2 regions of the Massilia putida genome follow, and region 2 is predicted to be linked to the other one. Evidence: riboswitches for the same ligand, from Rfam matches in the RefSeq annotation. Region 2 holds a riboswitch; the other holds the start of a gene.
The links. A riboswitch is a leader RNA that binds a small molecule or an ion and turns the genes downstream of it on or off. The one in region 2 is predicted to bind glycine.

Region 1 (11,756 bases), on a different replicon from region 2:
CTTTGGCCCTCGTCGCCGAAGCGATCCGGATCGCCCTGCAGGACAGCGGTGCGCCTCCCGGCGCGGCGCTGGCCGACAGCATCGGCGCACTCGAGCTCGTCAATCAGATGGGTTGGCGTTACGAGGACCTGGCACGCAGCGCCGCAGACGCCGCGGGACTGCATGCCGCCCACGCGAGACAGAGTCCGGTGGGCGGCAACATGCCGACGAAGCTGCTGGGCGACCTCGCCCAGCGCATTGCGGCGGGCGAACTGGTCGCGGGCCTGGTCTGCGGCGTCGAAGCGACGGCCTCGCTGGCGAACGCGGGCAAGCTGAAGCAGGCGCCACCCTGGACACCGCAGCCGCCGGCCGCACAGGGCGTGCGCCGGCCAGACTTCTTCCATCCGGAATTACTGAAATACGAACTGTTCGCGCCGGTCGACGTCTACCCGTTCTACGACAACGCTCTGCGCGCGCACTGGCAGCAGAGCTACGCCGAGGCGCAGGCCGAATCCGGGCAGATCGGTGCGCTCATGGCCCAGGCCGCCGCTTCCAATCCCTACGCCTGGCTGCCGCAAGCGCGCGACGCCGCGGAAGTGGCGACGCCGTCTCCGGCCAACCGCATGGTGGGCCACCCCTACACCAAGTGGATGGTCGCGAATCCGATGGTGAACCAGGCCTCGGCCGTAGTGGTCACCAGCCTGGCGCATGCGCGCCGGCTGGGCATACCGGACAGCCAGGTCGTATTCGTGTGGGGCGGCGCCGGTGGCGCGGAACCGCGCGACATCCTCGGTCGCGTCAGGTTCACCGAGGCACCGGCCATGGAAGCGGTCCTGCGGCGCACGCTACACGTCAACAGCCTGGACGCGCGCGACATCGACTTGCTGGAACTGTACAGCTGCTTCCCTTGCGTGCCCAAGCTGGCACGGCGGGTACTGGGCGTGCCGGCGGACCGGCCGTTGTCGGTGACCGGCGGTCTCGTCTTCTTCGGTGCCCCGGTCAACAACTACATGGGCCACGCCATCTGTGCCATGGTACGCGCGCTGCGCAGCGGCCAGGGCCGGACCGGCCTGTTGTACGGTAACGGCGAATATGTCACCAAGCACCATGCGCTGGTGCTGGCCGACCGCCCCGCCCCGGAACTCGTCTCGGTGCGCAACCTCGACCTGCAGGACGAACTGGACACCATGGTGCGCGGCGTGCCTGCCGTGGAGACCGCTTACAACGGCCCCTCGCGGATCGAGACCTACACCGTCAAATATGGCCGTGACGGCACGCCGGAACGCGGCATCGTCATCGGCCGCACCACCGGCGGCAAGCGCCACCTGGCGCGTGTGACCGATGCTGCCGCGCTGGCCGCGCTGGTCTCGCCCTCGCACGAGGCCGTCGGCCTGGCCGGGCAGGCGCGCACGCGCGAGGATGGCTACACTTATTGGGAGCAGGCATGAACAACGAAGTCAACATCGGGTCGACCATGACATCTGAAGACAGCGTGCTGTACGAGCAGGTTGGCGAGCACATCGCCGTGGTCACGCTTAACCGGCCTCAAGCGCGCAACGCCATCAACCCGGAAGTCGCGCAGGCGCTGCATCGTATTCGCGAACAGATCGACGCAGACGAGCGGATCCGCGTCGCCATCCTGACCGGCAGCGGCACCGGGGTGTTCTGCGCCGGCGCCGACCTGAAGGCCGTGACGACCGGCCGCGCCGGCGCGTCCGGCCTCTCGACCGAGGGTGGCGGCTTCGCAGGTTTCGTCAAGGCGCGCCGCGCCAAGCCCTGGATCGCAGCGGTGCGCGGCAAGGCTTACGGCGGCGGCTTCGAACTGGTGCTCGCCTGCGATCTTGCCGTGGCTGGGCAGAGCGCCCAGTTCGCGCTGCCGGAAGCGAAGATCGGCGTGCTCGCGGCTGCCGGTGGCGCATTTCGTATCGCGCAGCTGCTGCCGCGTGCCCTGGCCAACGAGATCCTGGTGACCGGCAACGCGATCTCGGCGGGCCGGGCGTACGACCTCGGCCTGCTCAATCGCGTCGTCGACGACGAGGAGGTATTGGCGGAAGCGCTGCGGCTCGCCGCCGACATCGTCAAGAACGCGCCGTTGTCGGTCAAGGCGTCGCTGGACATCGTGCGCGCCGCGGCCAGCCCGGGCGAGGACGCCATGTGGCAGATCAATGACGAGTGGGCTCAGCGCATCGTCCATAGCGAAGACGCCAAAGAAGGACCGCGGGCGTTCCTGGAAAAACGCGCACCAAGGTGGGCTGGCCGCTAGGCCGGCGCCCACCGAATCGAAAAAGCATCCTGGAGATACCAGATGGACTACAACACGATCCTGTACGAGGTGACGCCCGACCGCGTCGCCACCGTTACCATCAACCGACCCAAGGCATTCAACTCCTTTACGGTGGAAATGCGGCGCGAATTCGAACATGTCTGGCAACGCATCAAAGAGGACCCGGCCGTCCACGCGGTCGTCCTGCGGGCAGCGCCCGGCAAGGCATTCTCGACCGGTGCCGACGTCAAACTGAACACGCCTGCCATCATTACCGGTTCCGAGAACGTCTGGGACCAGTCCGACCCCGGCGAGAGCCTCGGCCCCAAGGCGAACCGGCTCTGGAAACCCGTGGTGACGGCGGTGCACGGCCTGTGCTGTGCCGGGGCATTCTACTGGCTCAACGAAAGCGACATCGTCATCTGTTCCGACGATGCGCAATTCTTCGATCCGCACGTTTCCTACGGGATGGTCTGCGCCGTCGAACCGATCGGCCTCGCGCGCCGGCTCCCGCTGCAGGAAGTATTGCGCATCGCCCTGCTCGGCAACGACGAACGCATCAGCGCGGCGACCGCGCTGCGTATCGGCCTGGTGAGCGAAGTCACGTCGCTGGATACCCTCTGGGAGCGGGCCCACACCCTGGCCGCCAAGATCGCCACCAAACCCACCGCCGTCATCCAGGGCACGGTGCGGGCGATCTGGGAATCGCTCGACCTGCCGCGCACGACGGCGATCTCGAATGCGCTCAAGTACTGCCAGCTGGGATACAACCTGCCGGAACAGGCCGACGTGGCCGAATTGGCGAAGCAGCCTCGCACGTACGAGGTGCGCTGAGCGGCGTGGCGGCAGCCGGCCGCTGTGCCGCCGCCCGCGCATAATCATATATATCTTTACATTCATTTATAGGTATGTGAGAATATTCCGGCAACCTCACATCCGGGGATGACACCAACAGGAGACCCTCATGTCACGTTTTGTATTCAGCGCCGATTCCCACATCAGCGAGCCCGCCAAGATCTATCTCGAGAAACTGCCTGCGTCGATGCACCACCTGGCGCTGCGTACGGACAAGCAGGAGAAGACCTTCATGGTCAAGATGGGCGACACCGTCCTTCTGAAGCTCCAGCTGGGCGACGGCTTCTCCGGTTCGCCGCGCCACGGTTCGAACGACCTGGTATTGCGCCGCAAGGACATGGAACTCGACGGCATCGACGCTGAAGTCCTGTTCCCCAATCTCGCCCTGATGCTGTACAACATCCCCGACTGGGAAATCGAACTGGCCACCGCCCAGATCTACAACGACTGGTGCATTGCCCACGTGGAAGGCCACCGCGACGCATTCGTGCCGACCGCCGTACTGCCTGTGGGCAAGCTGTCGGAAACACTCAACGAGTTCAAGCGCATCGCCGCGCTGGGCTACACCGCCGCGATGCTGCCCGTCGTGACACCGAAGGACGTGCCGCGCTATAACAGCGAGGAATGGGATCCGATCTTCGCCTTCGCTGCGGCCGCGCGCATTCCCCTGATCTATCATACGGGTACCGGTCTGGCTGACGTCGTCGTCGAGCGTGGTCCGGGTGCCGCCATCTTCAACTATACGCGCCAGATCAGCGACGCGATGGACACGTTCAGCCTGCTGATCGCCGGAGGCGTGCTGGACCGCAACCCCGAAGCGAAGGTGGTCGCGATCGAGTCAGGCGCCTCGTGGCTGGGCGCCCTCGGCGAGCGCATGGATGAAGTGGCGCGCGCCCACGATTTCTATGTGCGCCCGAAGCTCAAACGTGCGCCGAGCCAGATCATCCGTGACCAGATCGCCTGCTCCTTCCAGTTCGACCGCGCGGGGATCATGGCGCGCCACGTCACCGGCACGCAGGCGTTGCTCTGGGCGTCCGACTATCCGCATATGGAAGGCACCTTCCCGAATTCGCGTGACGTGCTGGGCAAGCTGTTCGACGGCATCGACATCAGCGAGGAAGAAAAAGCCGCGATTGTCGGCGGCAACGCAGCGCGCCTGTTCCGCCTGGACCGCGCTGGCGCCGCGTAACCCTGCAGCAAGCCCGCCCGGGCCGCCCTCCGGCCCCTCCGGGCAGTTTCGCCCATCGAACGCAACAGTCTTCCCTTCCCTGCTGCATCCTGGATACGCGCTGTCCGCAACACCCAACCAAGCCCACGGTACGTCCGCACAGTCGCCGCGCCGCTCTGCGTCCATCCTGCAAACCCGATTGCCTCGGCGCGTCGGTTTCGTCGCACTGACGGCGGGCCAAAAAAAAGCCGCCAGGTCCCGAAGAGGCTTGGCGGCAAATGGAGGAATAGAAGTGTTCGCTGATGCGCTTCGCCCTCAGCGGGGAAGATCGAGCCCTCGCTGCGCGATCAGGGTGCGCTGGATTTCATTGGTGCCGCCGCCGACCACGATCATGATCGAATGGCGCAGCATATGCTCCAGGCGCCCATCCGTGATGGCGCCGAGCGCGCCCTGGCTGAGCGTCGCTCCCGTGCCGAGCATATCCAGCGCGGCTTCACCCAGGCGCTGCATCAACTCGCCGCTGAACACCTTGCTCATCGCCGCTTCCCAGGTCGCGACCTGGCCTTGCTCGGCCATCGCGACGCTGCGCGTCAGCAGTTGGCGCGCCGCTTCGATTTCCGCGGCCAGCGTGCCGATCCGGTCGGCCGCAACCGGATCGATCGTACCCGCCGCACGCAGCGCCGCGACGACCTGCTCGAAGGCGGCACGCGCCGCCGCGACGAAGCCGCCCATCACGATACGCTCGGTCGCCAGTGCCGCGGTCAGGATCGCCCAGCCCTGGTTGACTTCGCCGACCAGGGCGGTGGCCGGAACCCGGACGTTGTCGAGGAACTCGGTGCAGAACGTATGCCCATACATGGCCATCGACGGTCGGATCGTGATGCCGGGTGTATTCATGGGCACGATGAACACGCTGATTCCGGCATGCTTCGGTTTCGCATCCGGATCGGTGCGCGCGGCCAGCCACATGTAATCGGCATACTCGGCACCGGTGGTCCACAACTTCTGGCCGTTGATGACCCATTCGTCGCCATCGCGCACGGCGGTGGTCTTCAGCGCCACCAGGTCGGAACCCGCTTCCGGCTCGCTGTAGCCAAGGCAGAATGTGATCTCGCCGCGCGCGATACGCGGCAGGAATTCGTCCTTCTGCTGTTGCGTGCCATAGGTCATCAGCGCATGGGCCTGGATACCGCCACGGCTGTTCGGGGCACCCGCCAGCTGGCATTCCTCGATGAACGCCAGTTGCTCGAACGGCGTGCGGGCCTGTCCGCCGTACTCCTTGGGCCAGCTCAGCGTATTCCAGCCCTGCTCGCCCAGGCGCCGCGCGTACTCCGGGTCGTAGCCACGCTTCTCGGGCGGCAGCTCTTGCTGCACGAGCTTGCGGTCCGTGGTCCAGTTGTCTGCGATCCACGCCCGTACCTCCTGCCGGAAAGCATTGCCGACCTCGCCCAGATCGTATTCGGGCAACGGCGTGCCGTCACGGAGGAGCCATTGCGCCAGCTCCGCACGTGCGCGTTGCACGCCGCCGCAACGCACGAGATCCCCATGCGTCCGGCGGAAATGGCGCGGCGCTTCGTGTTCCTCGGCATATCCGATCGCGGCAAAGACATGATGCGTCTCCAGCGATACCTGGCGCAGCGCCGGACCGGAAAACGCCAGCGCAGCGGATGCGTAATAGCGCCAATCGCTGCCGCCGCGGTCGCGGCTGGCGGCCGCATTGTCCAGTGTCAGCCGCGCGCCATCCAGCCGGGTCAGGCAATCCGCCAGCTTGTGCTGTACCGCCTGGAAGCGGCCGATCGGTTGACCGAACTGCTTGCGCTCGCGTGCGTGTTGCAGGACCAGATCGAACCCCCTGCCTGCTGCGCCCAATGCACGGGCCAGCAGGCTCAAACGCACGACGAGACCCGCCTCATCCAACGCCGCGGAAGTCACCTCCACAACTGTTGCGGGCGCGTTGTCGAAGTGCAGCTGCGCGAGCGGTGGGACTGACAGGCCGGGTGTCGATACCACGGTAACCCCGGCCGCGTCGGCCTCGACGATCGCGATCACCGGTGTCCCGTCGGCACGTTCGGCTCGGACCAGCAGGTGCGTGGCCCCGGCCGCGCCTTCCGCGAAGGCCAGCTCGCCTTGCAGGCTTGCGTCGCGCAGCACGGCGCGACCGGCACGTGCGTCGCCATCGTCGGCGCCCAGCGCCAGGCCCAGCCTGGCTTTGCCGGCTTCCACAGCGTCCAGCAGGGCATCGACTTCAGCGTCGGCGCCACGCCCCAGCAGCATGTTGGCAACCACGGCGGCCGTGACGGGCGCCGGACAGGCCGCGCGCCCCAGTTCTTCCATCGCAACCAGTACTTCGCGCAAGCCGCCATAACCTTGCTCGCCGCCCAGCGCGAGCACGCCGAGCGATCCGAGCCGCAGCGTGATCGCCGCGACAGCCGCCGGATCGGCGGCGTGGTCCAGTGCGCGGTCGGCCGGCCAATGCTCGGCCAGCATATTGCGCAGACTATCGCGTAGCAGCGCGCGGTCTGCGTCAGTTGTCTGGCTGGCCGGGTGAAGCAGTGCATTCATGAATGTCTCCGTCTGGATGAGCGATCCCGAAGTGTATCCAGACGGGTCGCACGCTGTCAATAAACATATATATGATTAATATCCTTTTCTCGTCCGACCGCATCAGGTCGGCAACATGCCTGCCATGAGGTCGGCCGTCATCTCCGCGGTCGCTGCCGACAGTGTCCAACCTAGATGCCCATGCCCGGTATTGTAGAGGACCGACGGACGCTTGCCGCGGCCGACGCGCGGCATCAGGTCAGGCATCATTGGCCGCAATCCGGCCCATGGTACGACGCTGCGTGTGCTCACGCCGGGGAAGCATTGCCTTACCCAGTCAATCAGCGGCGCAATGCGGTCGGCTCGGATATCGCGATTAAAACCATTGAACTCGGCCGTCCCGGCAACACGAAAGCGCCCCACGCCAAGCCGGCTTGTCACCAGCTTGGTGGCATCGTCGAGCAGACTGACATTGGGAGCAGCGGCCCGGCTGGCGTCATCCGTAAGGTTGACCGTAATCGAATAGCCCTTTACCGGATACACATTGACACGGTCGCCCACGCGGGCGGCCAGGTCGCGACTCGCCGTCCCGGCGCAGATCACCACCGCATCGCAGAGCACCTTATCGTTGGCACCATCTTGCAGCACATCGACCTCGGCACCATGCGCGGTGGCAGCGAGATCGATCACCCTGCACCCGAATCGCATCTTCACGCCGAGGCGCTGGGCGGCTGACGCGAGACCGAAGGTAAACTTGTGGATGTCGCCGGTACTATCGCTCTCGGTGTAAAAGCCACCGTAGTACGTGCCGGCCAGCGTGGGCTCGATCGCACGCATTTCAGGCGGCGTGACGGCGCGCCGCGGCAGTCCGCCTTGTGCCAGCAGCTTCGATACCTGCCAGGCGTGGTCGAATCCGGCGCGGTCGCGATAGATGTGCAGGATGCCTTCGCGCTTGTGGTCGAAGTCGATGCGTTCGTCCGCAGCCCATCGGAACAGGTGCTCGCGCGCGGCGACCGCCAGCCTGGCGGTGACGATCGTGTTGTCGCGGTAGCGCGGCATGGCGGCGACGAATTCGGCGAACCACGACAGCTTGTGCCAGCTCGGTTTGGGATTGACGAGCAGCGGCGCATCGTTCTTCAGCATCCACTTCAATCCCTTGAGCACGGTGGAGGTGTGGTTCCAGACTTCCGCATTCGAAGCGGACAACTGGCCGCCGTTGGCGTACGATGTTTCCATCGCTGCATAGGGGTGCCGTTCCAGCAGGGTGACGGCGTAGCCGCGCTTCGCGAGCGCATAGGCAGTGGTGACACCGGTGATGCCGCCGCCGATGATGGTGATGGTTCTCATGAGGATAACTCCCGATCGTCAAAGGTCGATCATTGCGCACCTGCGCAGTGACACCCCCTCTGTTTTGGACCTGAGAGATTCACGCGGGCCGTTGTAAAGGCCTGCACTTGCTCCTGCGGTGTACCCGGCGACGTCGGCCGGGCAGCTCTTCAGAGTGTTCAGCATCGGTACCGGTCCTTTTGCCTGAGAGTTTCCGGGGCGGTTGCTCCTTCGGCGCTGTTCCGCCTGGCGGACAGTCTCTCCCGATACGATGGCGGCGTCGAGCCGCGATAGTAGAACCTGATGCGGCCGCACCGGGCGGTCGCGAAGATGTGTCAACACTCGACGATATTGACGGCCAGGCCGCCACGCGACGTCTGCACGAGCCCGCCCAAGGGGTCGCAGGTCAGGCCCAGGTGGTGTTCCATGCCCATCTCCGCCGCGTTCCCGACCTGGCCCAATCTGGCGCCCAGCTGTAGAGCATACCGACGGCGCCGGCCGTCAGAAGGAAGTCGACGATGCCGTCATCGGTCGCGCCCGGGACGGGGCGGTCATCGTCGCGCAGCACGGCCGGGATGATGCCGGTACAGTTCGGGCCATTGGGTGTTCCGCGAAGACCGTGCGTGAACTCGAGGGCCCGATGCCGACCTTGGACAAATCAAATACGCTGACGGCCATACACCTTTTCCTTTGCTTCCGCGCCGTCAGGCTGGATCCACGCGAGCCCAATCAGGCTGCCGATAAAGGCAACGATCCCAAACACGGCAAAGAACAGTTCCATGCCCGCGCTGACGTCGCCACCCGAGCGTGCGATGAGCAGTCCAATCGCAGCCGGGGCGACGATGCCTGCGCTGGTCACCACGCCGTTGTGAATCGCGAGCATGGCCCCACGCTTCTCCGGCGCCGCGATGTGCGCCACGATGGCGTAGCCGAATACCGGCAGCAGGTTGATTGCCAGGGAACCGATGAAATACAGGGCCAGCACGGCGCGCATGTCGCGGTGCGCCAGGTGCATGGAAAAATAGGCGGCGGCGCCCACCGCGCACCCCAGCATCGGCGGGACAACCATCGCTTTCCGGAACGATGTCCCTGCCTTGAGCGCACGTTCCGCCAGCCAGGACGCGATGTAGCTCAGTACGATCACGGCCAGCGTCAGGGTCGTGAGGTAGATGGCCATCGTGCCCGGCGCAAGCCCCACGCCCTGCTGCAGATAGACGGCCAGCCAGCTGAATCCGAGCACGTTGGGCATGTACCCGATGAAGCCCAGGAGGGACACGGTGATGAAGGTTCGGTTCAGCAGGAGCTGCCGGTACGTGGCCGACTTGCCTGCTGCGCCGTGCGCGCGGTCGTCGACCTGGCCTTCGCGGCCGAAGACCAGCCACAGCGCGATCCAGACGAGGCTCAGGACGCCAAGGGCGACATACGACTGTCGCCAGCCATATTTCAGGATGGCCAGCGGCAGCACCGCGCCGGACAAGAGCCCGCCGATGGCCAAGCTGATCTGGAGGAGCGACGAGATCCTCACCCGTTCGCCCGGCGCGACCCATTTGAACCCGGCGTGCTGGGTGATCGCGGTGGCCGGACCGGTGCCGATGCCCAGCAGCAGGCGGCTGACCACCAGCGAAGCAAAGCCGGACGCGAAGTTGACGATGAACTGCGAGGTCGCCCACACCGCCGACATGCCTACCAGGATCCATCTGGTCTTGACCCGGTTCGCGAGAAAGCCCAGCGCGATGCCGGACACCGAGTACAGGAAGAAGAATGCGCTGCCAGCGAATCCGAACTGCACTGGCGTCAATGCGAGATCGCGGATGATCGCCGGCCCCGCGAATGAAAAGATCAGCTTGTCGCAGGCACTGATGACGACCACGCACATCAGCAGCAGTATCGTGATCCGGCGGTGGCCGGTGTGGGGGGTGCTCATGTCGATATCTCCTCGTGGGTATCGTTATGCCGGCGCGAGCACAGTCTCGACAAGCGCGCCCCAGAAACCGGCGCCGATCGGGATGATCTCGTCGTTGAAATCGTAGCCGGGGTTGTGCACCGAACACCCGCCGAAGGTGCCGACGCCGTTGCCAAGTGCGATATAGCAGCCCGGCCGCGCTTCGGCCATGGTGGCGAAGTCTTCGCTGCCGAGACCGCCCTTGCGCTTGACGGTAATAACGTTCTGCTCGCCGAGCAGCTTGGTCAGCACTTTCCTCGAGACCGCCGTCGGCTCGGGATGATTGACCAATACCCCGATGCAGTGTTCGAATTCGATCTCGAACGACACCTCATAGGTGGCGCACACGCCCGCCACGACCCCGTTGATCCGCTCTTCGAGCTGGTTGCGTACCTCGGGCGTGCAGGCACGTGTATTGAGTTTGACGACGGCTTCGTCGGGAATCACGTTGAAGGTCTCGCCCGTGTGGATGGCACCCACGCTGATGACGGCCGTCTCGTCGGGCGACACGTTGCGTGCGACGATGGACTGCAGGGACATCACGAGGGCTGCCGCGGCCAGGACCGGATCCCGGGTCAGATGCGGCATGGCGCCGTGGCCGCCCTTGCCGCGGATGCGCACGGTGGCGCGATCCGACGACGCGGTGATGGGCCCTTCCAGGCAGACCGCCTGGCCGACCGGCAACCCGGGCGCATTGTGCATCGCATAAACGGTATCGCACGGGAAGCGCTCGAACAAGCCGTCTTCGATCATCTTGCGGGCGCCATCCAGGGTTTCCTCCGCCGGCTGGAAGATCAGGTGCACGGTGCCGTCGAAATCAGCATGCCTGGCGATGTAATCCGCACCGCACAGCAAGGTTGCCGTATGGCCGTCATGGCCGCAGGCGTGCATCTTGCCGTCATGGACGCTGCAGTAGGCACGCCCCGGGGCTTCCCGGATGGGTAACGCGTCCATGTCGGCGCGCAGGCCGATGCTGCGCGTCGAGTTGCCGCGCTTGAGGGTGGCGACGACGCCCGTGCCGCCGACGCCCTCGGTCACGTCGTACCCCAGTTCGCGCAGCTTGGCGGCGACCAGCGTGCTGGTTTCCTGTTCTTCGAATCCGAGTTCCGGATGGCGGTGGATCCACTGGCGGATGGTGGTGTATTCGGGCGCCATTTGCCTGGCTTTTTCGATGTGACTCATGATGAACCTGTGTTGGGTTGTTGATAGGCTGAACGGCGTGTTGCGCGGTCAGAAGTTGTGGTACATGCCAACCGCGAGATCGGAGACCCTGGCGCCGGCAGTCGGGAGCGGCGACCCGCTCGCGTAGTCGATCGTCATCGCGGATTTGGCGCCGTTCCGGATCAGGGAATAGCGGAAATACAGGGCTGTGAGCCTCGACAGGAAGTACTCGTCGCCGAGGGTGGTGGCGAAGGCGTGGTTGCGGCTCTGCGTGGTATCGCGGTACACGACCGACAGCTTCCACAGGTTGGCGCCGAGCCGTGCCGTACCGCCCAGCGAGCTGACGCGGGCCATGTAATTTCCCACGCGCTTCGGGGCGATCAGCTGGTAGGAAGCGGACACCACATATTTGCTCATGTCATAGACAAGCGCCGCCCCGGATGCATCGGTGCGCACCGTGGTATCGGTACAGGTCACCTGGCTGGGATCGCCGGATTTCGGATCGCACCAGGTCTGGTTGA
Region 2 (11,756 bases):
CCTTTTCCTGCTCCGTGCGGCGCGCCAGCAATTCCTGCAAGCCCTCGGCGGCCGCGCCGGATTCGAGCGCTTCCAGTTCCAGCTTGCCGGCCGCGATGCTCTCCAGGACCTGCGCCGCCTGCTGGTGCGCGGTGGCGATCGTGCGGCGCAATTCCTCGATGCGCGTGCGCTGGGTCTTTTCCGCGAACACGGCTTCCTGGGCCGCGCGCTCCAGGTCGCGCAGGCGCTGGCGCGCCTCGGCCAGCACGCGTTCCTGTTCCTGGAACTCGACCTGCCCATCCTCGTACGCGCCCTGAAGCTCGGCCAGTTCCATGTCCAGCTCTTCGAACTGCGCTTCCGCTTCCGCCTTGGCCTGCCGTTGCTCCGCTTCCTGCGCGGCGATCTCGTCGAGGTCCGCCGCGATCTGGCCGCTGCGCTGGTTGAAGCGCGCCTCGACCTCGGCCTGCTTGACGACCTCGATCTGCAACGCATGCACTTCGCGCTGCAAGGTCGCGACCTTTTGCCGGCCATCCTGCAGGCGGCGCTGCAGCTCGCTCACCGCCGCGTCGGCGCGGGTGGCGCGGGTGCGGGCCTCGTCCAGCAGCAGCGCCTGCGCACGCAGTTGTTTGCCGATGTTGTCGATCTCGTGCTGGCGCGCGAGCACGCCGTCCTGCTCGGCGTCCGCCGCGTAGAAGCGCACGCTCGCGCTCGTGACCATATGGCCTTGCGGCGTGACGAAGCAGCCGCCCTGCGGCAGCTTGCCGCGCAGCGCGAGCGCCGTGCCCGGATCGTCGGCCGCGTAGACCCCGAACAGCCAGTCGTCCAGCAGGCCGCGCAGGCCCGGGTCGTTCAGTTTCAACAGGCTCGCGAACGGCTTCAGCCCGTGATGATCCTGCGCACCGGCGCTGCCGGGTGCGGGCGAATACAACGCGAGGCGGGCCGGCGGCGCGTCGCCGAAGAAGCCGCGCGCCCAGTCGAGGTTCGACACTTCCAGCGCGCCCGTGCGCTCGCGCAGCACGGATTCCAGCGCCGTCTCCCAGCCCGTCTCGATATCGAGCTTCTGCCACAGGCGCGGCAGCTTATCCAGCTCGTGCTTCTGCAGCCACGGCTGGACCTTGCCCTGCGTCTGCACGCGTTCCTGCAGCTGGCGCAGCGCGGAGAGCCGCGCTTCCAGCTTCGCGTTGGATGCGGACTCCTGCTGGACCTGTGCATGCGCGTCGCGCCGCTCCTGCTCGACGGTTTCCTGGCGGCTCGCCGCCTCTTCCAGCATCAGGTTCTGCTCTTCCAGCGCCAGTTGCTTTTCCTCGAGCTGCAGGCGCAGGTTGTCCAGGTGGCCGGCGTCCGGCAGGTTCAGGCCGCCGCGCTCCTGCTGCAGGCGCTCGCGCCGCGTGGCGAGGTTCGCGAGAATGTTCGAGGCATTGCGCTGGTGCGCGGACGACAGCTCGATGCGCTGCTGGATCTGCATGATGCGGGCGCGCGACTCGGTCGACTTGTTCTGCGCCTCGCGCCATGCGGCTTCCAGGTCGGGCAGGCGCTCGTTCTGGGCCTCCGCCGCGATCTGGGCGCCTTCCACGCGCGCGGCCAGTTCCTCCAGACGGAACTCCGCTTCCTCGATCTGCTCCTGGGTTTCGTTCGCCTGGTTCAGCCATTGCTCCCGCTGGGCGGTGAGCGTCCCGATCTGGTTCTGCAGGCGCGTGCGCGACTCGACGACGAACTTGATCTGCGCTTCCAGGCTGCCGATCTCGGAATTGGTCTGGTACAGCGCGCCCTGCGCCACGTGCAGGCGGTCGCCTGTCTCGTAGTGCGCCTGGCGCATGCGCTCCAGTTCCAGCTCGAGGTTGCGCATCTTCGCGTTCTGCTCTTCCAGCCCCGTCTGCGCCTGCTCCATCTCGAGGAACCAGCGCGTCTGCTCGGCCTTCGCCTCGTTGCGGCGCAGGAGCCACAGAAGTTTCTGCTTTTCTTCCTGGTCGGCCTGCAGCTGGTGGAAGCGGTTGGCGACGGCGGCCTGCGCTTCCAGTTTTTCCAGATTGGCGTTCAGTTCGCGCAGGATGTCTTCGACGCGCAGCAGGTTTTCGCGCGTGTCCGACAGGCGGTTTTCCGTCTCGCGCCGGCGCTCCTTGTATTTGGACACGCCCGCCGCTTCCTCGAGGAACACGCGCAGCTCTTCCGGGCGCGATTCGATGATGCGCGAGATCATGCCCTGGCCGATGATGGCATAGGCGCGTGGGCCCAGGCCCGTGCCGAGGAAGATGTCCTGGATGTCGCGCCGGCGCACCGGCTGGCCGTTGATGAAATACGTCGACGTGCCGTCGCGGGTCAAGGTCCGCTTGACGGCGATCTCGGCATACTGGCTCCATTGCCCGGCCGCCTTGCCGGCGCTGTTGTCGAACACGAGTTCGACCGACGCGCGTCCGGCCGGCTTGCGGTTCGTGGAGCCGTTGAAGATGACGTCCTGCATCGACTCCCCGCGCAGCTCGGACGCTTTCGATTCGCCCAGCACCCAGCGTACGGCATCGATGATGTTCGATTTGCCGCATCCGTTCGGGCCGACCACGCCGACCAGCTGTCCCGGCACCTGGAAATTGGTGGGATCGACGAAAGACTTAAATCCCGACAATTTGATGGAGGATAGACGCACGTTCGCTTACGGTTTGGGGAGAAGTCGATAAAGGCTGCATCATACCATCTGCGCCTTGCTTTTCGGCCAAGTTTTGGCTCGCGCGCGCGCCGGTGCGGGGGAAGCTCGAAAAACCGTCGCGGACGCAATGTCGTTTGAGAAGCGCAGCTGCAGGCGCGTACAGCGGGCATCGCAAACGACCGTGCAACGCGCAACCGGTTTGCCGACGTGCCCTCAGGTGCAGAGGACGGCAAAGCGCACCCTGGCGGGCGCGCACGGCGGCACGTACGGCCCTTGGGCGGGCTGCCAGTCGTTGCGCAGGTACACCCGGTCGCGCCCGGACAGCGCCAGCGCGGCGGCCGTCAGCCACTGGTGGGAATACGCGGGATCGGCGCGCGGCAGGAAAATCGTCGCGGCGAGCAGCCCCAGCAGCAGGGGCTGGGGCGAACAGTCCCGCGCGGCACGCGCGCGCGCGAGGAACAGCGCGGCCGCGCCCAGGCCCAGCAAGCAGCCGGACAAGGCTTCGCTGGCGGAATGGGCGCCGACCTGGACCCGCGCCAGCGCCACCGCCACCGCCAGCAGGCCGCCGGCCGCGACCGCGATCAAACGCGCCCGCCGCGGCTGATGCTCGACGAGCAGGAATAACGCGACCGGGAACACGGCGGCGGCGCGCGCCGCGTGACCCGAAAAGCCGGTGAACGACAGCGAGCGGATGCCGATGCCCCAGCCGATGAACGCGATCTGGCTTCCCGCCGCCACGAGCATGGCGCCGCCGAACACGAGGCACCAGACGAGCGCCAGCCGCCAGCAGCGGCTGCCTATGAGCCAGGCCGTCACGCCAAGGGCGAGCAGCGCCGTGACGTTGAGTCCGCCCAGCGCCGAAAGATGGGACCACCAGAGCATATTGGATCGGAGGATGGATTTACGACGGCTCGACTATAACCCGGCCTGCTGACTGATACCAACACGTAGGGTGGCCGGCCGCACACGCTGCGCCTGAATGGTCATGACGATGGCGCCGTCCACGCGCCGATCGTTGTCGCACGAACGTCTGCGCAGGCACCGTTTGAACGCTTGGACGGCAAAGCCGTCCACCCTACGACATCGCGGTCACGATTGACGAGTCGTTGACGGCCCCCTGCGCCATCGCTTCCGACAACACCTGCCCCACGACGCCGTCGATGGCCAGCACCCGCGCGCTGCCCTCGTCGAGGGCGGCCGCCAGCTTGTCGGCCGGCAGCGAGAACGCCTCGCGCCGTCCGGCGCCCGAGAAGATGAACAGCGTGCGCAGCGGACTCACCCACGCCAGCTTGACCTTGCGCTCGCCGTCGCCCGTACGGAATGCCAGCCACATGCCGCGCTCCAGGCCGTCGACGGCCGACACCGCCGCCGCCCGCGCCGCGGCCTGTTCGGCTGCGGCATTTTCCAGCTCGACCCGGCGCAGCGCGTCCTGCTGGGCCGCGAGGGTGGCCAGTTCCAGCTGGCGTTCGGGCGACAGCTCGATGGGCGCACGCACGATCGCCGCATGGTATTCGGCCAGGCGGGCGAAGAATTGCAGGCGCTCCGCGTCCTGCCATTTGATGGCGTCGAGCCATTTATTCAGCGTCGCGAGCAGGCGCGGCAGCCGGGCGATCAAGGCCTTGCGCTGTTCCTGCGTGGCCTTGGGCTTGACGCTCCAGATCAGATCGTCCATGGCGCGGGTGGCGTTGCCGACGGCGCCCGGGCGCGCATCCTCGATCGTGTGGGCGAACGTCAGCACCGTCGTCCAGCGCTGTTCGAGGAAGCCGCTGACGACGTCGACGACGCCCCCGGCCTGCACGCGCAGCGCGACGGCGTCGCGCGCCTGGCGTGCCGCCACCTGGTGCCGTTCCTGCTTGATGGCCGTGGCGACCGGAGCGGCCAGCGCCGCTTCCTGTGCGGACTCGTCGGCCGCGATGCCGGCCTCCAGTTCGGCGACGGCGCTGGCGAACGCATCCGGCTTGGCCTCGCCCGCGCGCGCGACGCTGCGCTGCATGGCCTGGAACAGCGGGTCGTTCGCGTTCTGGCGCTGGTCCCAGCCGACGCGCGACATCAGGTCGACGAGCCGGCGTGCCGGGTGCGCTTCCTCGAAGAAGAAATTCTTGTCGAGCAGCGCCGCCTTGAGCACAGGCACTTGCAGCAACTGCAGCAGCGCGCGCGTACGCGGCGGAATGCTGTCGTCCAGCAGCACGGTCTCGAAGACGCGCGACAGCAGGTCCAGCGTGCGCTCGTCGCCGCGCGGCAAGCTGCCCTGGGGCAGGCTCTGCTTGAAACGCGGCAGATAGAACACATCGGGCGCCTGCGCGCCGGATGCGGCCGCCTGCGGTTCCTGCGCCAGGACCGGCTCGATGCGTGCCAGCAAATCCAGCAGCGGCGCCGCGCCGTGGTTCTGCGCCAGCGCCCCGCGCAGGGCGGCGGACCAACCGGACTGGGGGATGTCGGAAGCGGCCGGCGCGAAGCCTGCCGCGGGCTGTGCAGGGATGCCGGACGGCGCGGCGAATCCGGACGCCGGCCGGGCGCCGGACGCCGCCCGACCCGCCTGCCCTGCCTGCCCCGCCGCAAACGCGCCGGCGCCGCTGGGCCGCCAGCCGCCGGCGCTGGACGGCAGGTCGGGCAGATCCGGAATCAGCGGCACGCCATCCTCGCCGCCATCGTCGCCGAACAGCTTGCGCAATCGATCGGCGAGGGCTGCGCGCTGGCCGGCGCGGGCCGCTTTCGCGGCGGCCGCGTCGTCCGTCTTCTGGATGCGGTAGGCATCGACGGAACCCGGCTGGCCGCCCTTGCGCAGGGCGGCGATGAGGGACTCGAGCAGCGGCCCGAAATCGAACACGACGTCGGGGCGCAGCAGGGTCAGGATGAGGCCGTGGGCATCGGTCTCCGGCTCGAACTCGCGCCATGCTTCTTCGATGGCGCCGAGGAAGACTTCGGGACGGAAAGGATTGCCGTCGGCACGCAGCACGCCGCGTCCGAGCAGCATGCCGAGGCGCACGGCCAGGGTCGCGAGGGCGTCGGAATGGGCGATGTCGAACGGCCGGGCCAGCGCCCCCAATGCGAGCCGGCTGTCCATTTCGTCCAACGGGACGAGACTCAGCGCGGCGGCCGACGGGCGCTTGGATGCGGCCTGTGGCAACAGGCGGTCGAGTTCGCGGCGCAAGGCCAGCTCGATCGCGCCCGACGCCAGGTGGAAAAAGGCGTAGGCGTTGTCCTTGAGCAGGCGGGCCGACTTGACGCGGCGGTACACGTCCTGCGGATCGCCCTGCTGCTGGCCGACGTCGCCCAGCGCCGCGGCCATCCGGGCCGTCATCGCGGTCAGCTGCTCCTTGACGTGGTCGGCCGCGATACCGGCGAGCGCATCCAGCGTCGCCTGTTGCGGCGACGCGGCCTTGCGGGCGGCCGGCGTCTGGTCTTGGCTGGATGACATGGTGGCGATAAAAGCGGAGGCATCCATATTGTGGCACATTATTTCCAAGTGGCAACAGAAATCGATATGCCCAGCGGGTCGCGCAGCGCCGAGATAAAAATGCTTATGCTATTGAAGAGCCAGTCTTGCGACATAAAACGCTATGCTGCACCGCAAGATAACGGTTGCCAGCGAATAAGAATATGCGAATTCCGTGCATACGGAGAAGATTATTGCTTTCGAAATGCGCCTTGTCCTACAACAGTACAAGGGGTGATCCGATACCCGATCAATTGCCGCGCTCGCATCATTGCATTACCGAAATCGCTACCGAATGTCAATGTTCGGCGGCACATCGGTAAGCACGACATCTCCACTATCAGAAAGGAATGATCATGGCTGCGAACAAAAATTCTTCGCGCTCGGGCAACCAGGGCGGCTCCCACGAACAACACGTCAAGGCTGGCCAGCAAAGCCACAAAAACGACGGCAACAAGCAGTCGGGTTCCGGCTCGGGCTCGCGCTCGGGCGGCTCGGGCGGCACCCGCGGCGGCACCCCGGAGCAGCACGCCGAGGCTGGCCGTCAAAGCCACAAGAACGACAACAAGCGCTGATCGCGGCGCACGCCGGACCGATCCGATTTCCGGGTTCGGTCATACACGGTAACGACACAGGAAGTACGGAAAGAGCCTGAAGCGGGACAACCGCTACAGGCTCTGTCTGTGTTTGTGGAACGCACGAACGCCGCCCGTGCGGACGGGCGGCGCGAGACGGCGAATCAGATGTTGCGCAGGTACGAGCCCTTGGGCGGCGCGAAGTCGACGATGTCGTCGATCATCCCTGCCACCTTGGCGTCGCGCGCGTTCAGGTGCAGGTCGCCGTACTGGTGGATCCCCCACTGCTCCGGCGTCAGCTCGATGTGCTTGCGCAGGATCGATTCCGTGCGCGCATCGTCGGCGCGCAAGCCTTCGACGATGATGTTGAGCGCATCCGGACGCGAACCCGGCGACGCCGTCGCATGCGATTTGTGGATCATGAAGCGCGCCGTCTCGCTCGCATAGCGCTGCTTGCCCGCCAGGAACAGGATCACCGCGATCGATGCGACGGCGCCGCCGTTGTACATGACGCAGTTGACGGGCGCATTGGCCAGGAAGTTATACAGGCACAGGCCGTCGCTGACATAGCCGCCGTTCGATTGCAGGAGGATGTGCGCGGTCTCGATGCCGTCCTCGTTCATGCTGGCCACCGCTTCGAAGACGCGATGCACCATGTCGCTGTTCACGTCGCCGGACAGGGTAAAGTACCCTTCCTTCTGTTTTGCTTGATCTTCGCTCATAGTGGTCTCTTCTGTCGCAAGGGTCGTAGAGCAAGTGTAACAAAACACGTCCGCAGGGCCATGTGGCCGCGCTGCAATAGTGCGCACCCTCGCCGGTCGCCCTCGCCCGCCGCCCTCTCCAGATTGACTTCCCGGCACCACTCGCATAGACTTCGCAGTCTTGATCGGGAGAGCGCAGCACAGGCTGCCGCCGAAGGGGCATCACCCAAAAACTCTCAGGCAACCGGACCGGTCGGGGGCTGCTGCGCGATAAGCGCGGCGGACCAACTCTGGAGAGCGGCCTTCACGGCCCACCGAAGGGGCAGGCGATGCGACACGACGCGCCGCTATCTCTCAGGTACCGAGGACAGAGGGGTGTGAGAGCATGCGGATCGCCGCGTGCGCGACCCCATTTTCTGCCGAGGATCCACCCATGACGCTCAAAGCGACCCCGCTCAATTCCGTACACCGCGCCCTCGGCGCCAAGATGGTCGACTTCGGCGGCTGGGACATGCCCGTCAACTACGGCTCCCAGATCGAAGAACACCATGCCGTGCGTGGCGATGCCGGCATGTTCGACGTGTCGCACATGTGCGTGGTCGACGTGCGCGGCGCCAACGTGCGCGCCTTCCTGCGCGGCCTGCTGGCCAATAACGTCGACAAGCTGCAGGCGCCGGGCAAGGCCTTGTACTCGTGCATGCTCAATCCCCAGGGCGGCGTCATCGACGACCTGATCGTCTATTACTTCGCCGAAGACTGGTTCCGCCTCGTCGTGAACGCGGGCACGGCCGAGAAGGACATCGCCTGGATCCGCCAGCAGAACGACGCCACGGGCAGCGGCCTGACCATCACCCCGCGCCGCGCCGACCTGAGCGATGATGGCATCGCCCTCGTCGCCGTGCAGGGTCCGAACGCCCGCGCGAAAGTCTGGCAGGTCGTGCCGCAGACGCAGGCGCCGTCGGAGGGCCTGAAGCCCTTCAACGCCGTCGTCGTGGAAGGCACGCCGTTCGGCGAACTGATGGTCGCGCGCACCGGCTACACGGGCGAAGACGGCTTCGAGATCGGCGTGCCGGCCAGCCAGGTCGAGGCCTTGTGGAACGCCCTCGCCGCCGCCGGCGTCAAACCGGCCGGCCTGGGCGCGCGCGACACGCTGCGCCTGGAAGCGGGCATGAATCTGTACGGCCAGGACATGGACGACAACGTGTCCCCGCTGGACGCGGGCCTCGCCTGGACCGTCGACCTCGTGTCGGAACGCGACTTCATCGGCAAGTCCGCCCTGCAGCAAGCCGGCCAGAAGCAGAACTTCGTCGGCCTGATCCTGCGCGAAAAAGGCGGCATCCTACGCGCCCACCAGAAGGTCGTGGCCGCATCGGGCAATGCCGGCGAGATCACGAGCGGTACGTTCAGCCCGTCGATGCAGCAGGCGATCGCGCTGGCGCGCGTGCCGCTGGACGTGGCGATCGGCGATACCGTCCACGTGGAAATCCGCGACAAGAAACTGGCCGCGTCCGTCGTCAAACTGCCGTTCGTGCGTAACGGCAAGATCCTCGCTTCCTGAACAAACACTTATACTTACCGCACCATCCATCACTACGGAGTTACGCACATGAACATCCCAGCCGACCTGAAGTACACCGAGTCCCACGAGTGGGTCCGCCAGGAGGCCGACGGCACCCTGACCGTGGGCATCACCGAATATGCGCAGGACGCCCTGGGCGACATCGTGTTCGTCGAACTGCCGCAGGTCGGCAAGACCTTCACGGCCGGCGATGACGCCGCCGTCGTGGAATCCGTCAAGGCCGCCAGCGACATCTACGCGCCGGTGTCCGGCACCGTGACCGCCGTGAACCAGGCGACCGCGGACGCGCCGGACTCGATCAACGCGGATGCGTATGCCGCCTGGCTGTTCAAGCTGAAGCCTTCGGATCCGTCCGCCGTCAACAACCTGCTCGACGCGGCTGCCTACGGCAAGACCACCGAAGGTTGATGCTCACCCGTGCGCCTCATCTACGTCGTTCCCGCGCAAGCGGGAACCCATACTGAGCCACCTTCGGCCACTCAGCATGGATTCCCGCTTGCGCGGGAATGACGGCCTGAAGTAGCCCTTCTCGCCGAATCTTTTTCTCGTCCTTATCATGACCCGCACCAGCCTGACCCAACTCGAAGCACGCGATGGCTTCATCCCGCGCCACATCGGCCCGTCCGCATCCGAACAGGCGGCCATGCTGTCCGCGCTCGGCTACGCCACGCGCGCCGAGCTGATCGACGCCGTCGTTCCCGCCAACATCCGCCGCAAGGACAAGCTGGACCTGGGCCAGTTCTTCGAGCCGCTGCCCGAGCAGGCCGCGCTCGCGAAGCTCAAAGGCATCGCGTCGCAGAACAAGGTCATGAAGTCGCTGATCGGCCAGGGCTACTACGGCACGCACACGCCGCCCGTCATCCTGCGCAACATCTTCGAAAACCCGGCCTGGTACACGGCGTACACGCCGTACCAGCCGGAGATCTCGCAGGGCCGCCTGGAAGCCATCCTGAACTTCCAGCAGGTGATCACCGACCTGACCGGCATGGGCATCGCCAACGCGTCGATGCTGGACGAAGGCACGGCCGCCGCCGAAGCGATGACGCTGATCCAGCGCGTGGGCAAATCGTCCTCCAAAGTGTTCTACGTCGCCGACGACGTGCTGCCGCAGACCCTGGAAGTCGTGCAGACGCGCGCCGTGCCGATCGGCGTCGAGGTGCGCACCATCGCAGCCGCCGACATCGGGAACCTGTCCGAAACCTGCTTTGGCGTGCTGCTGCAATACCCGGGCGTGAACGGCGACGTGCGCGATTACCGCGCGGCCGTCGAGAAGCTGCATGCCGCGGGCGCGATGGTCGTCGTCGCGGCCGACCTGCTGTCGCTGGCCGTGCTCACGCCGCCGGGCGAATGGGGTGCGGACGTCGTCGTCGGCAACAGCCAGCGCTTCGGCGTGCCGCTCGGCTTCGGCGGCCCGCACGCGGGCTACCTGGCCACGCGCGACGAATACAAGCGCAGCATGGCGGGCCGCCTGGCCGGCGTCACCATCGACGCCCAGGGCAACCCGGCCTTCCGCCTCGCGCTGCAGACGCGCGAACAGCATATCCGCCGCGAAAAGGCGACGTCGAACATCTGCACCGCGCAGGTGCTGCTGGCCGTGATGGCCTCGATGTACGCCGTCTACCACGGCCCGCAAGGCCTGGCTGGAATCGCCCGCCGCGTGCACCGCTACACCGGCATCCTGGCCACCGCGCTGAAGGGCCTGGGCTTCCAGTTGGCGAACGAGACCTACTTCGACACGCTGACCGTCATCGCCGACAATGCCGACGAGATCCACCGCGTGGCCAACGACAACGGCATCAACCTGCGCCGCATCGATGCGCGCCACGTGGGCATCTCGCTGGACGAGACGATCACCCGCGACGACATCGCGCTGCTGGTAAAAATCTTCGGCGGCGCCGACGTGGACTTCGACGCGCTGGACAACGACGCGGCGGATGCGTATCCGTCCGCGCTGGCCCGCACGAGCGCCTACCTGACGCACCCGACGTTCAACCGCTACCACGCCGAGCACGAGATGCTGCGCTACCTGCGCGCGCTGGCCGACAAGGACCTGGCCCTCGACCGCACGATGATCCCGCTCGGCTCCTGCACGATGAAGCTGAACGCGACGTCCGAGATGATCCCGGTGACGTGGCCGGAGTTCTCGAACATCCACCCGTTCGCGCCCGACGACCAGACGGTCGGCTACCGCGAGATGATCGCCCAGCTGGAAGCAATGCTGTGCGCCGTGACGGGTTATGCGGGCGTGTCGCTGCAGCCGAACGCCGGTTCGCAGGGCGAGTACGCGGGTCTGCTGATCATCCAGAAATACCACCAGTCGCGCGGCGAAGGCCATCGCAACATCTGCCTGATCCCGTCGTCGGCGCACGGCACCAATCCGGCGTCCGCGAACATGGTGGGCATGAAGGTCGTCGTGACGGCGTGCGACGCCAACGGCAACGTGGACCTCGCGGACCTCAAGAAAAAGGCCGAAGAGCACAGCGCCAATCTGGCCTGCGTGATGGTCACTTACCCGTCCACGCACGGCGTGTTCGAGGAAGGCATCAAGGAACTGTGCGAGATCGTGCATGCGCACGGCGGCCAGGTGTATGTCGACGGCGCCAACATGAACGCGCTGGTCGGCGTGGCAGGCCCAGGCCTGTTCGGCGGCGACGTCAGCCACCTGAACCTGCACAAGACGTTCTGCATTCCGCACGGCGGCGGCGGTCCTGGCGTCGGCCCGGTGGCCGTGGCCGAGCACCTCGTGCCGTTCCTGCCGAACCAGGCGTCGACGGGCTACCAGCGTGACGAGCAAGGCATCGGCGCCGTCAGCTCGGCGCCGTACGGCTCGGCGTCGATCCTGCCGATC

Region 1: linked by a shared signal. The riboswitch ahead of BVG12_RS01280 (D-amino acid dehydrogenase) and the one ahead of gcvT (glycine cleavage system aminomethyltransferase GcvT) in region 2 are both predicted to bind glycine.

Annotation. Positions count from the first base shown of each region.
Region 1 covers NZ_CP019037.1:195,288-207,043, reverse strand. The annotation lists gene BVG12_RS01305 (acetyl-CoA acetyltransferase) at 1-1,427, shown strand, start outside; gene BVG12_RS01300 (enoyl-CoA hydratase-related protein) at 1,424-2,242, shown strand; gene BVG12_RS01295 (enoyl-CoA hydratase/isomerase family protein) at 2,285-3,076, shown strand; gene BVG12_RS01290 (amidohydrolase family protein) at 3,207-4,286, shown strand; gene BVG12_RS01285 (acyl-CoA dehydrogenase family protein) at 4,581-6,827, opposite strand; gene BVG12_RS01280 (D-amino acid dehydrogenase) at 6,930-8,153, opposite strand; glycine riboswitch at 8,315-8,408, opposite strand; partial or broken gene BVG12_RS34910 (L-serine ammonia-lyase, iron-sulfur-dependent, subunit alpha) at 8,468-8,715, opposite strand; gene BVG12_RS01270 (MFS transporter) at 8,791-10,056, opposite strand; gene BVG12_RS01265 (M20 aminoacylase family protein) at 10,081-11,256, opposite strand; gene BVG12_RS01260 (porin) at 11,305-11,756, opposite strand, start outside.
Region 2 covers NZ_CP019038.1:1,404,366-1,416,121, forward strand. The annotation lists gene smc (chromosome segregation protein SMC) at 1-2,617, opposite strand, end outside; gene BVG12_RS08520 (phosphatase PAP2 family protein) at 2,831-3,499, opposite strand; gene BVG12_RS08525 (DUF1631 family protein) at 3,693-6,035, opposite strand; gene BVG12_RS08530 (hypothetical protein) at 6,410-6,628, shown strand; gene BVG12_RS08535 (ATP-dependent Clp protease proteolytic subunit) at 6,793-7,350, opposite strand; glycine riboswitch at 7,506-7,591, shown strand; glycine riboswitch at 7,610-7,710, shown strand; gene gcvT (glycine cleavage system aminomethyltransferase GcvT) at 7,763-8,887, shown strand; gene gcvH (glycine cleavage system protein GcvH) at 8,936-9,316, shown strand; gene gcvP (aminomethyl-transferring glycine dehydrogenase) at 9,465-11,756, shown strand, end outside.